4 regions of the Lysinibacillus sp. F12 genome follow, and region 2 is predicted to be linked to each of the others. Evidence: riboswitches for the same ligand, from Rfam matches in the RefSeq annotation. Region 2 holds a riboswitch; each other region holds the start of a gene.
What was found. Region 2 has a riboswitch for thiamine pyrophosphate ahead of AC3CH7_RS08370 (ABC transporter substrate-binding protein). Riboswitches for the same ligand answer to the same signal wherever they lie in the genome.
Positions count from the first base shown of each region.

Region 1 (4,617 bases), 960 kb from region 2:
AATGCCTGTAGGATCAAATGGGAAGTCATTGTTAATGCTTTCAGGTGGTATTGATAGTCCTGTTGCAGGTTATTTAATGATGAAACGCGGAGTCCGTTTAGAAGCTATTCACTTTTTTAGTCCACCCTATACAAGCCAAAATTCATTAGAAAAAGTAAAAGTGCTTGCAAATGAGTTAACGAAATTTGGTGCTAATATTCGTTTGCACGTTATTCCTTTTACTGAAATACAAGTATTGATTAAAGAGAAAGTACCATCTAATGTATCAATGACAACAACTCGTCGTATGATGTTAAAGGTTGCTGATCAAGTACGTGAGGAAATCGGAGCTCTTGCGATTGTCACGGGAGAAAGCCTTGGACAAGTAGCGAGTCAAACACTTGAAAGCTTAACGGCTATAAATGCAGTAACGAATACGCCTATTTTACGACCATTAATTTCATCAGATAAATTAGAAATCATTGAGTTAGCTGAACAAATTGGCACCTATGAAACATCTATTCAGCCTTTCGAGGACTGCTGTACAATCTTTACGCCTGCTAGTCCTAAAACAAAGCCTAAGCTCGAAAAGGTTGAGCATTACGAAAGCTTTTCTGATTTTGATGAACTTATAGCACGTGCTGTCAAAAATCGTGAGGTCTATATTTTCCCTAAGAAAGAAGAAGAGCAACAGCAAGATAAGTTTGCTGATCTTTTATAAATCAAAAGTTCAAAAACCGTCTCAAATAGCCTATTTGAGACGGTTTTTTTTGTATAGTTCGGCAGATGCCAATAGAGGTACAATTTACCTTTATTTTTTTTGTATTAAAAATCTAATAACGCACATTCTATATTCACAAGGAGGTGAGAAACATGGCTTCAAACAACAACCGCAGTTCAAACCAGCTTGCAGTACCTGGTGTACAACAAGCACTTGATCAAATGAAATACGAAATTGCACAAGAATTTGGTGTTCAATTAGGGGCTGACGCTTCAGCTCGTGCTAACGGTTCCGTTGGTGGTGAAATCACTAAACGTCTTGTACAAATGGCAGAATCTCAATTAAAGGGTATGCCAAACAACAACCAATAAATGCTAAATAAGCATTTATAAACTTAAAACCAGTGACCGTAAAAGGCACTGGTTTTAGTTTGTTTAAAGATCATCTTTTTATGCGATTTAAAGACTTAAATATGGATACTGTTTGTTCAATATCCTCACTTTCACAGAGAGCAGAGATAACAGCAACTCCATCAGCACCAGCTTGAAAAACAATATCAGCATTTATCCCATTTATACCACCTATAGCCACGATAGGTAAGTTAGGCTGTAATTTGGAAGCCTTCTGTAAAAAATTGGTGCCACATGGTGGCTGTGCATCACTTTTAGATGTTGTGGCAAAAATAGGGCCGATACCTACATAATCAGCATGATGATCAATAGCTATTTGTAGTTCCTCCTGCGAATGTACGGAAACGCCAAGAATCCGGTTCGCCATTTTTTTCCGTGCAATGGCAATCTGTTCATCATCTTGTCCAATATGGACACCATCAGCACCAAGTCGTACTGCTAGATCCACGTCATCGTTAACAATAAACGGCACATGGTAATGTTGACATAATTGTTGACACTGGCGGGCAAATTGCTCATAAGCTAGTCCTGTTAATGCGTAAGGACCTTTTTCACGTAATTGAAACATGGTTATGCCAGCCCTCAGCGCTTTTTCGAGAACAACTAACGGCTCTTGATGGGAAACATTGCTTGTACCCATAATAAAATAAAGCTGTAAATCCTCACGTTTCAACTAACTTCACCTCGCAGGCACCATTATGCAGCCGATAAGCAAAATGATTTGTAGGGCCATGACCATTACCAATGGCTAAATCATGCATAATAGCTAATTGTATAAATTTTTTAGCTTCAATAACAGCTTTTTCAATTGTCAAACCTTGAGCAATAAAAGCAGTGAGAGCTGCTGAAAATGTACAACCTGTACCATGTGTGTTTTTCGTTGGAATACGAGGAGACTGCATGGAAAAATATTTGTCATTTTTTATAAATACATAATCAATCGCATATAACGAATTGGGGAGATGCCCACCTTTAATGATGACACAGTGAACACCTAGTTGGAAAAAGCATTGAGCGACCTTCTCCATATCAGAGAATTGATTTATTTTTCTTCCAGTAAGTGCCTCTGCTTCTGGTATATTTGGTGTCACAATTGTAGCAAGTGGTAGTAAAGAAATGCGCATGGCTTCAATAGCCTCTTGCTGCAATAAGTTTTCTCCACCTTTTGCAATCATAACTGGATCAACAATTAGTGGGATTTTTAAATCCTGTAAAATGTGTGCGATTGTCTGAATAATATCCGAGGAATAAAGCATCCCCGTTTTAATCGCAGCAATCGAAAAATCTTCTAGTAATGCATGAAATTGTTTTTCAACAAAATCAACTTCAATTGGGAAAACCCCTGTTACACCTCGTGTGTTTTGAGCAGTTAAAGCTGTAATAACTGAGGTACCGAAAACCCCTAATTCCTGGAATGTTTTTAAATCAGCCTGAATACCAGCGCCACCACCACTATCTGAGCCTGCAATTGTCGTTACAATATGCATGAAGCCTCACCCTCCTTTGAAAGACGATGAAGGGCATTTAGCAAAGCAATTTGAATATCCCCGATATCCTCTGTAAAGGCTGATGCTAGCTCAGCTGCTTTTTTGTAGTAAGTGAGGGTTTCCACTAATTGACTGTATGGATCTTCTCCTGAACAGTAGGCGGCTCCACATATAGCACTAAGTAAACAGCCTGTACCAGTGACTTCTGTCATTTGTGAATTTCCACCAGTTATCCATTGGCTCTGCACACCGTCTGTCATAAAATCATGTTCGCCTGTAACAATGACTATACAGTTGTAGCGTTGAGCCAATAATGTTGCTTCTGTTTCTATGTCAATAAATCCATCACCACTATCAACACCTTTTTGTTGCCATTCCACATTCACTAATGCCGCAAGTTCTCCCTTGTTACAGCGTATGACCGCAAATTGTATGTCTGTAAGTAATAGGTGTACGGTTTCCTTGCGATAAACTGTGGCACCTGCGCCAACTGGATCTAATATAACAGGAATACTAAGGGTATTTGCCTTTTTTCCTGCTAACAGCATCGCTTCCTTTGTTCGATCATTCAGTGTACCAATATTGATTAAAAGAGCTTCTGCAATGGCGACCATTTCTTCTACCTCATGGCTGTCATCAGCCATGACAGGAGAGGCACCTAATGCCAATAAGCCATTTGCTTGGAAATTAGCCACAACATAATTAGTTATACAGTGTATAAGCGGTTGTTGTTGACGAATCGTTTGAAAAATCATTTTAGTCCTCCTTCATGGGTGGACGTAAGCACGCAAAAAAGGCTCTTTTGTGTAAAAATGCACGAAAAAGAGCCTTTCATCTGAAAAAAAGATGTTCATTGCTCCCTACGTCAGTATTAACTAACAGGTTCAAAGGGTCAGGTTTTACCTTCTCAACTCTTTATGAGTCCCCCTGCAATCTTGCTTTTAGTTGACCAAAATGTACCATACTTTTCATATGTATTCAATAGCAAGTTTTCCTATCAACAAAACGTGACTGATGCCATATAGGTAAGTATGATAGTTGTCATGACTTTACTCAAATCAAGTGTAAACCATTGAAAATTCTAAGAAAGGAGTATAATGTGTCTTATCAAAAGGGGGCATTTGCCATGAAAAGACAAGAATTAGTAGCACCAGAATGGTATAACATAACTGATGAATTTGAAAAATATGCTAAGGATTCAACTAAAAATGCATTGATAATTTATGAAGAGCATTCTGATGTACAATTTATCACCTACGCACATTTACTTGAAAGAGCGAATCAGGCGGCACATGTCTTTACAAAAAATGGATTAACTAAAGGTGATGTCATTTTAGTGATGGTACCACGCTCAGTAGAAGCATACATTGTCTATATTGCTGCATTAAAAGCGGGTTTAACAATCATTCCAAGCTCTGAAATGCTAAGAACAAAAGATATTGAGTATCGTATTCATCATGCCGATGCTAAAGCAATTGTGGCCTTTGAGCCTTACATTCAGCAATTTGATCAAGTAGAAAATTTACAAGAGGTGCAGCTATTTGTTATTGGAAATGCTCATGAGCCATGGCAGCCATTGTTAGATATAATGCGAAAGCAACCAACAACTTACATAAGTTCTACACCAACAAAAAGTACAGACCATGCATTTTTAGCTTATACAAGTGGCACAACAGGAAATCCGAAAGCTGCAGTGCATACGCATAGCTGGGGCTATGCACATTTACGGACAACAGCTCCTCATTGGCTAGGAGTACAAGAAAATGATATTGTATGGGCAACCGCAGCACCAGGATGGCAAAAATGGATTTGGAGCCCGTTTCTCGCCATTTTAGGCAGTGGTGCCACTGCTTTTGTCTATAAAGGAAAGTTTGATGCGGCAACCTATTTAACATTGCTTGAAAAATTTAAAATGAATATCTTATGTTGTACACCGACTGAATATCGTTTTATGGCAGCACTTGACAATTTACAGGAGTATGATATCAGTTCAATTCGACAAGCTGTTTCAGCAGGTGAG
Region 1 covers NZ_JBYMLP010000002.1:1,234,493-1,239,109, reverse strand. Annotated here, with positions in the region: gene thiI (tRNA uracil 4-sulfurtransferase ThiI) at 1-700, shown strand, start outside; gene AC3CH7_RS13190 (alpha/beta-type small acid-soluble spore protein) at 853-1,071, shown strand; gene thiE (thiamine phosphate synthase) at 1,142-1,783, opposite strand; gene thiD (bifunctional hydroxymethylpyrimidine kinase/phosphomethylpyrimidine kinase) at 1,773-2,597, opposite strand; gene thiM (hydroxyethylthiazole kinase) at 2,585-3,352, opposite strand; TPP riboswitch at 3,438-3,536, opposite strand; gene mbcS (acyl-CoA synthetase MbcS) at 3,724-4,617, shown strand, end outside.
Region 1: linked by a shared signal. The riboswitch ahead of thiM (hydroxyethylthiazole kinase) and the one ahead of AC3CH7_RS08370 (ABC transporter substrate-binding protein) in region 2 are both predicted to bind thiamine pyrophosphate.

Region 2 (4,617 bases):
CGTCTTTTGACAGGAGGACAACTGCATACTTACCGCAATTAATGCCTCTACTTCTGCCAATAATGAAGGTATTTCCACGTCCTTATATTGATCTAAATGAATATGGGCATCAATCAACATTCAAATCCCCCTTTTCTTCCTGTAAATACGTGAATAACTGTTGCTTCAAGGCTGTGAATGTGGCAGAATGACGAATTTCTTCTTTGCGGGGGCGCTCAAATGGCACAATCATTTCTTTTTTCACTGTTGCAGGCCGTTTCGATAAAACAATTATACGATCGGCTAAAAAGAGGGCCTCTTCAATACTATGTGTGACGAATAAGATAGATTTTTTATGCTCTTCCCAAATGGATAGGAGCCATGCCTGCATTTCCAGTCTTGTAAATTCATCAAGCGCAGAAAATGGTTCATCTAGACATAAAATAGGTTTATCACTGACAATGGCACGGATAAAAGACACACGTTGTTGCATCCCTCCCGAGAGCTCGTATGGGTAAGCTTGACTAAAGGAAGCAAGCCCCACCTTTTCAAGCCAACCTTTTGCACGTTCAACATTTGGATTTTGCTGTAATTCCTCGACAATTGTTACATTCTCTAAAATAGTACGCCAAGGAAGTAAACAAGGCTGCTGTGGCATATAGCCAATTGCGCCTCTTTTTTGCTGAATCTCCTCTCCATTTAATAAAATCGTCCCTTGATCAACCAAAGAGACCCCACCAATTAATTGAAAAAGGGTACTCTTACCACTGCCAGATGGTCCTACTATGGCCACAAACTCACCATCCTTGACATCAAAGGAAACATGGTCAAGTACATGTAGACTGTCAAAGGATTTAGCGATGTTTTGAATGCTGAGCATGATAACCTCTCCCCTTTACCATTAATTTTTCAAGCAAGCGGATACTACTAAACAACAATAAGCTTAGCAAGACAATCGCAAAAATGGCGACAAACACTCGATCTGTACGGAAGGAAGATTGTGCTAAGGTCATGTATACGCCTATTCCCTTTTTTGCACCAAGCCATTCCGCAATAACTGCTCCCATTACACTATAGGTAGCAGCAATTTTTATGCCCGAGAAAATTGCCGGATAGGCATGTGGCCATTCTAATTTCCAAAACGTTTGGGCCTTCGTTGCTCCAATCATTTCGAAGTAATGCTTTAACTCGGGTGCTGTTTGACGAAAACCGTCCATTGCCGCAATGACAATAGGGAAAAAGCATACTAGACAAATAATGATGAGCTTTGGTAATAAGCCAAAGCCAAACCAAATAATAAGTAACGGCGCCAATACAAGAATGGGTATATTTTGCGACATAATGAGAATCGGATAAAATAACGACCGAATGAAAGTAAAACGATGCAAAACAATCGCCACGGTTAGACCACAGCCAACCCCAATAGCAAGTCCAAGTAAAGCTAATTCCACAGTAGCCAGGGCATGTGGCAGAAACGTTTGATATGATTGAAAGCCTTCCTTTAAGATTATGCTTGGTGCTGGTAGGAGCCAGGAAGGAACATCAGCGATATGCACAACAAGCTCCCATATGAATAAGAGGAAGGCGATAAACATTATCGTCCTTCCCTTTTGTAATGCCCGTTTCATGACTGATATTTCTCCGTTAATGTAGCCATGGTAATCCCATTTGGTTGATATAAAATTTTTACTTGTGTAATGACATTAATGGCTCCTAGCTCGACCATCTTAACATTCATTTTTTCAATGATTTGAAGAAGCGTTGTAAGCTCACCTTCCATTGTTGTTTCAAGGGGATGAACCTCATAGTTCACACCAGATGCATCAATAACCGCAATGGCCGCATCCACATAAGGAATGACATCCTCGTATTTCTCTGTCTTTGGAATGATTTGGACACTGATTAATGAATTTGCCATGTTAATTGGCCTCCTTTTTCGGTAGGAACTCATTCGTAAACGCCTGTTTAGCATCAAATTCGCCCTCTAACACTTTATTACTCGACATCCATTTAGCATAGTTTTCCCACACAGAAAGCTTTTGCTCCCCCCATTGATTAGCGTCATCCTGATACTTATCAGCCAACCACTCTTGACTTTTATGCACTAACTCCTTATCTAAGTCTGGTGCCGCTTCTAGTAAAATATCAGCCGCTTCATTCGGATGCTCGATGGCATATTCATAGCCCTTCGATGCAGCTGCAACAAAAGCTTTGACGCTGTCTGGATTGTTTTGAATCATTTTTTCATTGGTTGCTAAAACAGGTGTATAGTAATCTAACTGATCACTATAGTCCGTTAAATACAGCATATTAATTTTTTCCCCACGAAGCTCTGCCTCAATACCTGTCCATGCATAATAAATCCAAGCAAAGTCGATGTCCTTTTTCATCATCGTAAAGAAATCTAAATCTCCCGCATTGACAATGTCTAATTTATTAATATCAGCGTTTTCTTTTTGCATTAATGATTGTAATACCGCTTGTTCGAGAGGTGCTCCCCAGCCCCCATATGTTTTTCCTTCAAAGTCCTTTGGAGAGGTAATACCCTTTGACGCTACAGAAGCAAATCCAGATGTATTATGCTGGATGATGGCCGCTATCGAAACAAGTGGCACATCCTGAACACGAGCCTGTGTAATGCCCTCCTGATAACTCACGCCAAATTCTGCCTTACCAGAAGCTACGAGCTGATCGGCTCCTGCCTCTCCTGGCATTATAATATCAACATCTAAGCCTACTTCTTCAAAATAACCGAGCTTTTTCGCAACATACAATCCTGTATGATTCGTATTCGGTGTCCAATCGAGTACCACTGATACCTTTTTCTTTGTATCAGCAGACTGCTTGTCCTCCTTGTCGCTACAGCCTACTAACGTCAATAGAGTAGCTAATAGGATAAATAACCATTTTTTCATGCTAGGTCCTCCCAGTTTGTAATATGAAAGTGTTCATGAATGAATGTTGTCACCAGAAGAAAGCGTATTATACGGTTGGTAAGATATTGCTTAGAAAATAAAAAAACGCCTAGGATTCCTCCCAGACGTATTGCAATCAATCTCCAAAACATTTGCTTTTTTGAATAGATGTTCCCTACGCTGGTACGAGCCAAATCAGGTTCAAAGGGTCAGTGTCTATCGGACACAATCTCAGCTAGCCATAACTAGCCCCCCTACATTCTTTCGCTATGAACTTTTCGATGTTTATTATACCCATAGTTGATCTTAAATGACAAGATGCTAATTTTGGATAGTTGTGCCACTATAAACAAATAGCCCAGCTCTACTTATAGAGACTGGGCATGATGTTAGCTTGTTTTTTGTTCTTTTTTGGCCGTTAAAACATGTGAGATGGCTCCATCTGTTGCAATGTCCACTTTAAATGAACCATTAGAATGGCGATCAGCGCGCGTCAATGCATGGACATCGATAACCTCTTGTATGCCTTTTTCAGTTTCAATCACAACCTGCTCATCGTCTGTTGCTTGAATAACAGCGACAATTCGATGAGGATTTGCTTTTAATTCTGTAAGGACTTTAAGTCCACGCTTGGCACGACTTGCTATTTCTACCTCTGCGACATTCATTTTCTTTACAGCCCCTCGTTGTGTCACAATAACGACATATTGTGTTTCGTCTGGCTGTAGGACATTGACCCCGACTAAAGCTTCTCCATCTTTTAGCGTAATACCTTTAACACCGCCCGTTTTCACTCCAGTAACTGGTAGTTCTTCAATAGGGAAACGAATGGCATAGGCCGTATCAGTTGTTAAGAGCAGTTCCGCATCATCAGTTATAAACGATGCATAAATCATTGCATCGCCCGCTTTAACATTCATTGTTTTAATTGGCTTCGAATAACGCGTCACAGCATAATCTGCTAATGGCGAACGTTTAATTTGGCCATCTTTCGTAGCAGTTAAAATATACATATTTGGCTGTTCAAATGTTTCAAAGCCATAGACTGCAATAATCGACTCATCTTCACTTGTTGGCACAATACTTGAAATATGCTGTCCAAGGTCCTTCCAGCGAATATCAGGTAATTCATGAACAGGCTGATAAATATAATTCCCTCTATTTGTAAATAACAATAGATGATGTTGTGTATTTAAGTTTGCTTCATACAATAAGTAATCGGAATCTTTCATCGCAAAATCTTGACCGTTGGAGGCGGCATGGGATCGTGTAGATGTACGTTTAATATAGCCATCTTTCGTGACAGTCACTACAACCTCTTCACTTGGAACAAGGACATCTAATGTAATTTTAATTTCTTCTATTTCTTGTTCAATTTTCGAGCGACGTGGCTCTGTGAAACGTTTTTTAATATCTAGCAATTCTTGTTTAATGACGCGTACAAGTTTGGCCTCGCTTTGTAAAATTCCTTCTAGCTTGGCAATCAATTTGTTTAAGTCATCCTGTTCTTGACGGAGTTCTGTAATATCGGTATTCGTTAAACGATATAATTGCAGGCTCACAATCGCCTCTGCCTGTACCTCAGTAAAATCGAACTTCGCCTGTAAATTGAGCTTGGCGTCCTTCTTATCGTTAGATGAACGAATCGTAGCAATAACCTCGTCTAGAATAGATAGGGCTTTAATTAAGCCATCCACGATATGGGAGCGATCCTTTGCCTTTT
Region 2 covers NZ_JBYMLP010000002.1:273,454-278,070, forward strand. Annotated here, with positions in the region: gene AC3CH7_RS08350 (TatD family hydrolase) at 1-120, opposite strand, end outside; gene AC3CH7_RS08355 (ABC transporter ATP-binding protein) at 110-859, opposite strand; gene AC3CH7_RS08360 (ABC transporter permease) at 834-1,607, opposite strand; gene AC3CH7_RS08365 (thiamine-binding protein) at 1,604-1,897, opposite strand; gene AC3CH7_RS08370 (ABC transporter substrate-binding protein) at 1,899-2,894, opposite strand; TPP riboswitch at 3,050-3,160, opposite strand; gene parC (DNA topoisomerase IV subunit A) at 3,284-4,617, opposite strand, start outside.

Region 3 (4,617 bases), on a different contig from region 2:
TATTGCGTTACCACCACTTTATAAGGTTTCGAAAGGAACTGGCAAAAAAGAAGTGATTGAATATGCTTGGACAGAAAACGATTTACAAAAGGCCATCAAACAAGTTGGAAAGGGTTACATATTACAGCGCTATAAAGGTCTTGGAGAGATGAATGCTGACCAGCTATGGGATACAACAATGAACCCTGACACACGGACATTAATTCGTGTCACTATCGAGGATGGTGCACGTGCAGAGAGACGTGTCACGACGTTAATGGGCGATAAAGTAGAGCCACGTCGTAAATGGATCGAAGCCAATGTAGACTTCGGTATGGAGGATGATGCTAACATTTTAGAAAATGAATTCATCCAACAAGAGGAGGGCCAAGCATGAGTAGTACAGAAAAGTTTCAAGATTTACCTTTAGAAGAAGTAATGGGTGACCGTTTTGGTCGCTATAGTAAATATATTATTCAAGACCGCGCGTTGCCAGATGCACGTGACGGTCTTAAACCAGTACAGCGTCGTATTTTATATGCAATGTTTACGGAAGGTAATACACATGAGAAACCGTTTCGTAAATCGGCTAAGACAGTCGGAAATGTAATCGGTAATTACCATCCGCACGGAGATAGCTCAGTCTATGAGGCGATGGTTCGTATGAGTCAGGATTGGAAAGCTCGCCATATGCTTATAGAAATGCATGGGAATAACGGTTCGGTTGATGGAGATCCACCAGCAGCCATGCGTTATACGGAGGCAAGACTTTCTGCAATTGCTGGTGAAATGTTACGAGATATTGGGAAGAAAACGGTTGAATTCGTGCCAAACTTCGATGACCAGGATATGGAACCAACTGTTTTACCAGCTCGTTTCCCTAATTTATTAGTAAACGGCTCTACAGGGATATCTGCGGGTTATGCAACAGATATTCCACCGCATGCATTAGATGAAGTGCTGGATGCTGTTTTGATGCGCTTAGACAAGCCTACTGTGACAGTGGATGAATTGATGACAGTTATCAAGGGTCCTGATTTCCCTACAGGCGGAATTATTCAAGGTGTAGACGGCATTAAAAAGGCATATGAAACAGGGCGCGGTAAAATTATTGTCCGTGCACAAGCTGTGGTCGAACCTATCAAGGGCGGAAAAGAGCAAATTGTCGTTACCGAATTACCATACGATGTGAATAAAGCGAATCTTGTGAAAAAAATTGATGAGCAACGTGTAGATAAACGCCTTGAAGGGATTGCTGAAATTCGTGATGAATCAGATCGTACAGGGTTACGTGTCGTTATCGAGCTGAAAAAGGATGTTCCTGGACAGGGGATTCTACAGTACCTATTTAAAACAACAGATTTACAAGTAGCTTACAATTTTAATATGATTGCCATTCATAATCGTCGTCCAACGATGATGACATTACCATTATTGCTGGATTCCTATATTACTCACCAAAAAGAAGTGGTCACAAATCGTTCTATATATGATTTACAAAAGGCAAAGGATCGCTCCCATATCGTGGATGGCTTAATTAAAGCCCTATCTATTCTAGACGAGGTTATTGCTACGATTCGTTCATCTAACGATAAGAAGGACGCCAAGCTCAATTTACAGGCGAAGTTCGATTTTACTGAGGTACAGGCAGAGGCGATTGTGAGCCTGCAATTATATCGTTTAACGAATACCGATATTACAGAACTCCGTCAAGAACAGGATGACTTAAACAAATTGATTGCCAAGCTAGAAGGAATTTTACAAAGCGAGGCCAAACTTGTACGCGTCATTAAACAAGAATTGCTAGATATTAAAAAACGTTTCACAGAGCCACGTCGCTCGAAAATTGAACAAGAAATAGAAGAAATTAAAATTACATTAGATGTCCTTGTTCCAAGTGAAGAGGTTGTAGTGACTGTCACGAAAGATGGCTATATTAAACGTACATCTACACGATCCCATGCCGCCTCCAACGGTCAAGATTTTGCGATGAAAGATTCCGATTACTTATTGTATGAAGCAAACTTAAATACACAACATCATCTATTGTTATTTACAAATAGAGGGAATTATATTTATCAGCCTGTTCATGAATTACCTGATATTCGCTGGAAGGACCTTGGACAGCATATTTCAAGTATTGTGCCAACAAGTGAAGATGAGTCGATTATTGCAGTCTATGGCTTTGAAACATTTGAACAGCCAAATATGTATATTTTAACTGCTACGAAAGATGGCCAAATTAAACGTTCGCCATTAGCAGATTATGCTGTGACGCGTTATTCGAAGCCAATTAAAACAATGAATGTTAAAGCGGGCGATGCAATGATTTATGCATCGTTTATAACTGATGATGCGGAACTGCTCTTAACAACTGATACGGCCTATGCCATTCGTTTCCCTATTGAAGAACTACCAGTTACTGGAGTGAAAACGGGCGGTGTTAAAGGTATTACGCTAAAAGATGGAGAAGCTTTAGTCGGGGTCAATGTCCTACAGCCAGACGAAACACAATATGTCGTTATTGTGACACAACGAGGGGCTGTAAAGAAAATGAATGTCGCAGAGGTAGAAATAGCAAGTCGTGCCAAGCGTGGACTTAAAGTCCTTACAGAATTAAAAGCAAATCCTCATCGAATTGTCGCTGTTATTCAAGCAACAGACGATGAGCAGGTTGTGATTGAAACTGAAAAAGGCATACAAGAGGTTATCGATGTCCATGCATTGACGCGCGCTGATCGCCATTCTAATGGTTCATTTAAAGTGGACATTGCAACAGATGGAGCCATCTCACATGTTTTAACGGCCAAAAAAGAACAAAAAACAAGCTAACATCATGCCCAGTCTCTATAAGTAGAGCTGGGCTATTTGTTTATAGTGGCACAACTATCCAAAATTAGCATCTTGTCATTTAAGATCAACTATGGGTATAATAAACATCGAAAAGTTCATAGCGAAAGAATGTAGGGGGGCTAGTTATGGCTAGCTGAGATTGTGTCCGATAGACACTGACCCTTTGAACCTGATTTGGCTCGTACCAGCGTAGGGAACATCTATTCAAAAAAGCAAATGTTTTGGAGATTGATTGCAATACGTCTGGGAGGAATCCTAGGCGTTTTTTTATTTTCTAAGCAATATCTTACCAACCGTATAATACGCTTTCTTCTGGTGACAACATTCATTCATGAACACTTTCATATTACAAACTGGGAGGACCTAGCATGAAAAAATGGTTATTTATCCTATTAGCTACTCTATTGACGTTAGTAGGCTGTAGCGACAAGGAGGACAAGCAGTCTGCTGATACAAAGAAAAAGGTATCAGTGGTACTCGATTGGACACCGAATACGAATCATACAGGATTGTATGTTGCGAAAAAGCTCGGTTATTTTGAAGAAGTAGGCTTAGATGTTGATATTATAATGCCAGGAGAGGCAGGAGCCGATCAGCTCGTAGCTTCTGGTAAGGCAGAATTTGGCGTGAGTTATCAGGAGGGCATTACACAGGCTCGTGTTCAGGATGTGCCACTTGTTTCGATAGCGGCCATCATCCAGCATAATACATCTGGATTTGCTTCTGTAGCGTCAAAGGGTATTACCTCTCCAAAGGACTTTGAAGGAAAAACATATGGGGGCTGGGGAGCACCTCTCGAACAAGCGGTATTACAATCATTAATGCAAAAAGAAAACGCTGATATTAATAAATTAGACATTGTCAATGCGGGAGATTTAGATTTCTTTACGATGATGAAAAAGGACATCGACTTTGCTTGGATTTATTATGCATGGACAGGTATTGAGGCAGAGCTTCGTGGGGAAAAAATTAATATGCTGTATTTAACGGACTATAGTGATCAGTTAGATTACTATACACCTGTTTTAGCAACCAATGAAAAAATGATTCAAAACAATCCAGACAGCGTCAAAGCTTTTGTTGCAGCTGCATCGAAGGGCTATGAATATGCCATCGAGCATCCGAATGAAGCGGCTGATATTTTACTAGAAGCGGCACCAGACTTAGATAAGGAGTTAGTGCATAAAAGTCAAGAGTGGTTGGCTGATAAGTATCAGGATGACGCTAATCAATGGGGGGAGCAAAAGCTTTCTGTGTGGGAAAACTATGCTAAATGGATGTCGAGTAATAAAGTGTTAGAGGGCGAATTTGATGCTAAACAGGCGTTTACGAATGAGTTCCTACCGAAAAAGGAGGCCAATTAACATGGCAAATTCATTAATCAGTGTCCAAATCATTCCAAAGACAGAGAAATACGAGGATGTCATTCCTTATGTGGATGCGGCCATTGCGGTTATTGATGCATCTGGTGTGAACTATGAGGTTCATCCCCTTGAAACAACAATGGAAGGTGAGCTTACAACGCTTCTTCAAATCATTGAAAAAATGAATGTTAAGATGGTCGAGCTAGGAGCCATTAATGTCATTACACAAGTAAAAATTTTATATCAACCAAATGGGATTACCATGGCTACATTAACGGAGAAATATCAGTCATGAAACGGGCATTACAAAAGGGAAGGACGATAATGTTTATCGCCTTCCTCTTATTCATATGGGAGCTTGTTGTGCATATCGCTGATGTTCCTTCCTGGCTCCTACCAGCACCAAGCATAATCTTAAAGG
Region 3 covers NZ_JBYMLP010000003.1:710,871-715,487, reverse strand. Annotated here, with positions in the region: gene parE (DNA topoisomerase IV subunit B) at 1-376, shown strand, start outside; gene parC (DNA topoisomerase IV subunit A) at 373-2,811, shown strand; TPP riboswitch at 2,935-3,045, shown strand; gene AC3CH7_RS17460 (ABC transporter substrate-binding protein) at 3,201-4,196, shown strand; gene AC3CH7_RS17455 (thiamine-binding protein) at 4,198-4,491, shown strand; gene AC3CH7_RS17450 (ABC transporter permease) at 4,488-4,617, shown strand, end outside.
Region 3: linked by a shared signal. The riboswitch ahead of AC3CH7_RS17460 (ABC transporter substrate-binding protein) and the one ahead of AC3CH7_RS08370 (ABC transporter substrate-binding protein) in region 2 are both predicted to bind thiamine pyrophosphate.

Region 4 (4,617 bases), on a different contig from region 2:
TGGTCTGGTCAGGCAGCAGACATGATGTTTGAAAATGAAGAGTTGGACTTTGCTGTTCCTGAAGAGGGCTCCAATCTATGGTTCGATAATATGGTTATTCCCAAAACATCGAAAAATATTGATGGTGCACATGCCTTCATCAATTTTATGCTAAGTGCAGAATCCGGTGCTCAAAATGCCGATTATGTTGGCTATTCAACGCCAAATATTGCTGCGATGGACTTAATGGACCCAGAAGTAGTTTCAGATGAACGCTACTACCCATCTGAGGACCAACGTGATACCTTAGAGGTATACAAAAACTTAGGTCCAGATTACTTAGGAAAATATAATGAACTGTTTTTAGAATTTAAAATGAGTATTCGATAATTTATAAAAGCGAATTGGTCTACAAACCAATTCGCCTTTTTTATTTAAGCATTCATTTGTATCGCTATATTTAGAAAGCAATTCTACTAGTAACCAGTTGTCGATCATACAATCCCCCTTCGTCTAGGTATCATCAATTTTTTCAAGATGCCAGCAATCTTTAGTTTTTCTTTATCCATAAAAAGACCTTGAATCTACGTCGTACGACACCTGCGCATTATAACTTCATCTTTAACTTTCATCTACACGGTTATAGGTAATGGCAAACGAAATTATTTATTTTCACTAGTTTTTTACTCTCCCTATTTCAAGTCTCTAGAAAAAGCAATTCTCTTCCTCACTCCACACCCCGAATTTTTATGAGATAAAAGCTTTTCTGGAAAATCATTCTACATATCGAACCAGTTACAGCAATCTCAACTATTAGCCAGCCATAATTCTTTATGATAGACTGTACTATATTTGATTACAAAAAGGGGGGCTTGTCGATGACCCAGCAGAAGTCCAATAAGGCGGCTTTGTATATTTTAATGTTTAACATGTTTATCGCAATGGGGAGTATTGGAATTATTATTCCTGTAATGCCTGAATATTTAAGAATATTTGGAGCAGCAGGACAAGTTCTAGGCATGCTTATTGCAACGTTCGCCTTAGCACAATTCGTATTTTCTCCAATTGCTGGGAATCTTTCGGACCAGTATGGGCGGAAAAATTTAATTATTTTCGGTCTTATACTAACAGGACTTGCACAAATCGGTTTTGGCCTTTCTACAGATGTATGGATGCTCTTTTTAGCACGTTTTTTAGGTGGCCTTGGCTCTGCATTTGTAGCACCTCCTATTATGGCTTTTGTAGCAGACGTGACAACTTATGAAGAACGCGGAAAAGGAATGAGTTTGTTAGGAGCTGCTATGTCTTTCGGCTTTATGATTGGCCCTGGAATTGGTGGTTTCCTTGCAAAGGTTAGCTTACATTTTCCATTTTTCATGGCGGGAGCTGCCGCCATTTTAGCGGCTATTTTATCTTACTTTTTATTACCATCTACAAAGCCAAATACTGCGCAAAATAGACAAAAGCAAGATAATCTGGTAAAACAGATGGCTCGCTCTGTACATATGCCTTATTTTGTTATGTTAATTATTATGATGGTATTCTCATTTGGGATTGCTAACTTCCAAACGACCTTATCACTATTTGTGACAGAGAAATTTAATTACTCACCTGGCGATATTGCCATCATTTTAGTTGTTGGTGGTGCGTTTGGGGTAATTGTACAAATGTTTATTATTACGCCACTCTTTAAACGGTTTGGTGAAATGAAAGTAGTTTTGGTCAATTTATTTATTGCGGCCGTTGCTATTTTCTTAATATTATTTGTTTCTGGTTTTGCACTAATATTAGTTGTTGCAACCATCTTCTCTACGGCGACAACGTTGATTCGTCCAGCTGTTAATACTCTCATATCAAAACTTGCAGAAAAAGAGCAAGGATTCGCAGCCGGCTTGAATAATGCCTATATGAGTCTAGGAAATATGATTGGACCCGCTTTGGCTGGTTTTTTATTTGACTGGAATATGAACAGTCCTTATATTTTTGGTGCCATTATCTTATTAGCTTGCTTCTTCCTTGCCCTGATTTGGACATTGAAAAAGGCGCCTCAGCTTATGCATCCAGATTCACATTAATAGGTAACTCTTATTGACTATTTATTGAAATATGTTACACTTCTAAAAAATAGAAAAATACTTACCACTAGGGGAGTCTTCTAAAGGCTGAGACGTATATGGTTATATACGGACCCTTCGAACCTGATCTAGTTCATACTAGCGGAGGGAAGTGGCGCTTCTTGCTATTTTCAGTGTATAAGCAAGGCCGCTTCCTGTCGTTTGAAGGAAGCGGCTTTTTTCATTTTCCTAGTGGCTAAAATGAAAAGGAGTACACCTAACATGTCTATTAGAAAATTAACAATTATGGCTTTATTAGTAGCGATTGCTATTGCAGGTTCTACTTTTATCTCCATTCCAACTGGGATTGCTCGTGCTTATCCGGTGCAGCACGCTATTAACGTAATAGGAGCCATTATACTTGGACCCGTATCTACAGTTGTAGTTGCCTTTGTTACGGCCATTATTCGAATCCTTACAGGGACAGGCTCTCTTTTAGCCATTCCTGGTAGTATTATTGGTGCATTATGCGCAGGGCTTGCCTATAAATATAACGGTAAAATTTGGTTTGCTGGTTTGGGTGAAGTGATTGGCACTGGTCTTCTAGCATCACTTGTAGCAGTGCCCTATGCAAAGGTACTAATGGAAACTTCCGTAGCAGCCTTGTTTTTTATGCCTGCCTTTTTAATATCAAGTACAATTGGAGCAATTTTAGGCATTTTAGTAGCTAGCAGTTTGCGAAAAACGGTGCTAGTAAGATATTTTAATCCTACTCTCTTTATTAAATAGTGTCGTGGAAGGATTTCTTTTTCCATGAATGTACAAAAAGCAGTGCGAAATTCGCACTGCTTTCATCTAAACTAAATTATTGGCGTTTTTTCATACCCTTTAATAGTTGTGCTACATTCGTGTCTTCTGCTTGTACAGGGAGATCCTCTACCAGTTGCTCCTTTTTCTTCGACTTCGTTAGGAAATTCCAGCCAAAGCGCCTTATTGTTATATCAATAAAGAATAAGAGCATACCTGCAAGGAGAAGCCATGTGGCAATGTTTTGACGATCCGCCCCTTGCTTTGTAAAGTCACGGAACACTTCTTGTGGTTCTTTTAAAACAGCACCACCTGTTTGTTCGGTTATTTCTTCTATTAATTTATCATTAACAGGAAGAAGTTCATATTCAGCGCTGTAAGGAACACTTAATCCCGCCTGATAAATCGTTTCCTTTTCATCAGCGATACGGAAGAAGATTAACCCCGGCTCAGCTTGTACCACAGCTCGCACCTGAGAGGCTGATATAGTTTCAAGCTGTGTGTCTAGCTCTTCACCCGCTTCATTAACAGCCACAATATCTAAAAATGCTGCTTCATTTGTAGGGTCTGTAATCATAAAGGATCCATCTGATTCTACTCTTACATCGTAGGCAACGTCATTATAACTTGGGAGCATTTGCGAAATAAGCGTTTGCCAAAATGTGCCCCAGTCCTGCCATCTTGCCCAGTCTCCTGACCACTTTCCTGTTGAATCAGAAGTAAATGCGAATGTTTTGCCAAGACCGTATTGCCATTGTGCTAATACTGGATCTTCCTTTTCGCTTTCAGCCACGACGGTAGCACCCTGCTTTGCGGTTGTTCCAATATAAGCATTCATTTGTGGAACGCCATTGGCAAATAGCGTATTCCATCCCCCTGCATTATACAGTACAGGATAGAATGGATTATCTTCAATGTACGTACGGGAAATCATGGCCGTTTCACGAGATAAAATGGACGGAATAGTTTGCTCATCGATAACATTGTAGAAACGTCCACTCCCCATCTCACTCAGAGCTTCCAATAAGTTTGCATCCGCGTCTTGACCAATAGCTACTGTCGATAAGGTTATTCCGTTATCTTTTCCTTGTTCAATTAAATCGTCATAATTTCCTGGCTGCGATTGTCCATCCGTTAAAAGAATAATATGCTTACGTTGCAGTTTCATATCTGCTAGGTTTTCATATGCTTTTGCAAGTGAACCATAGATTTCTGTTCCGCCTCCTGGTGTAACGGATAAAATGGTATCCACTGCCTCTTCTTTATTATTCAAAGGTCCAGTCTCTATAATTTCCCAAGGACGATCATCAAATGCTATAAATCCTAATGTATCTTCATCACGTAGCATTTCAACTGATCGTGCAGCCGCTTCCTTTGCAAGCTCTAGCTTGGATCCTGACATACTGCCAGAACGGTCTAGTACAATGACAAGTCCTAGTGAAGGTAATTGTTCTTTCCCCTTTATCTCCATTTCAACAGGTAATAAAGTTTCAATTGGTGTTTTAAAATAACCACCTAAACCAAAGCTATTTTCTCCACCCACCATTGCAAAACCAACACCAAAGTTTTTGACTGCTTGCTCTATCACACTCATTTTTGCCTCACCGACTAAATGTCCCGGTACATTATCAAAAATAATGGCATTATATTGCAAATAACTGGAGAGTTCATTTGGCAAGCTTTCAGGTGATTTTACATCATAGCCTATTGATTGCTGACCAAGTGCCGCCGCTATTGGTGAAGCTGTTTCATAGCCATTCACAATGAGTAAATGTGG
Region 4 covers NZ_JBYMLP010000001.1:1,213,129-1,217,745, forward strand. Annotated here, with positions in the region: gene AC3CH7_RS06125 (ABC transporter substrate-binding protein) at 1-369, shown strand, start outside; gene AC3CH7_RS06130 (MFS transporter) at 858-2,054, shown strand; TPP riboswitch at 2,114-2,221, shown strand; gene thiW (energy coupling factor transporter S component ThiW) at 2,316-2,822, shown strand; gene AC3CH7_RS06140 (VWA domain-containing protein) at 2,899-4,617, opposite strand, start outside.
Region 4: linked by a shared signal. The riboswitch ahead of thiW (energy coupling factor transporter S component ThiW) and the one ahead of AC3CH7_RS08370 (ABC transporter substrate-binding protein) in region 2 are both predicted to bind thiamine pyrophosphate.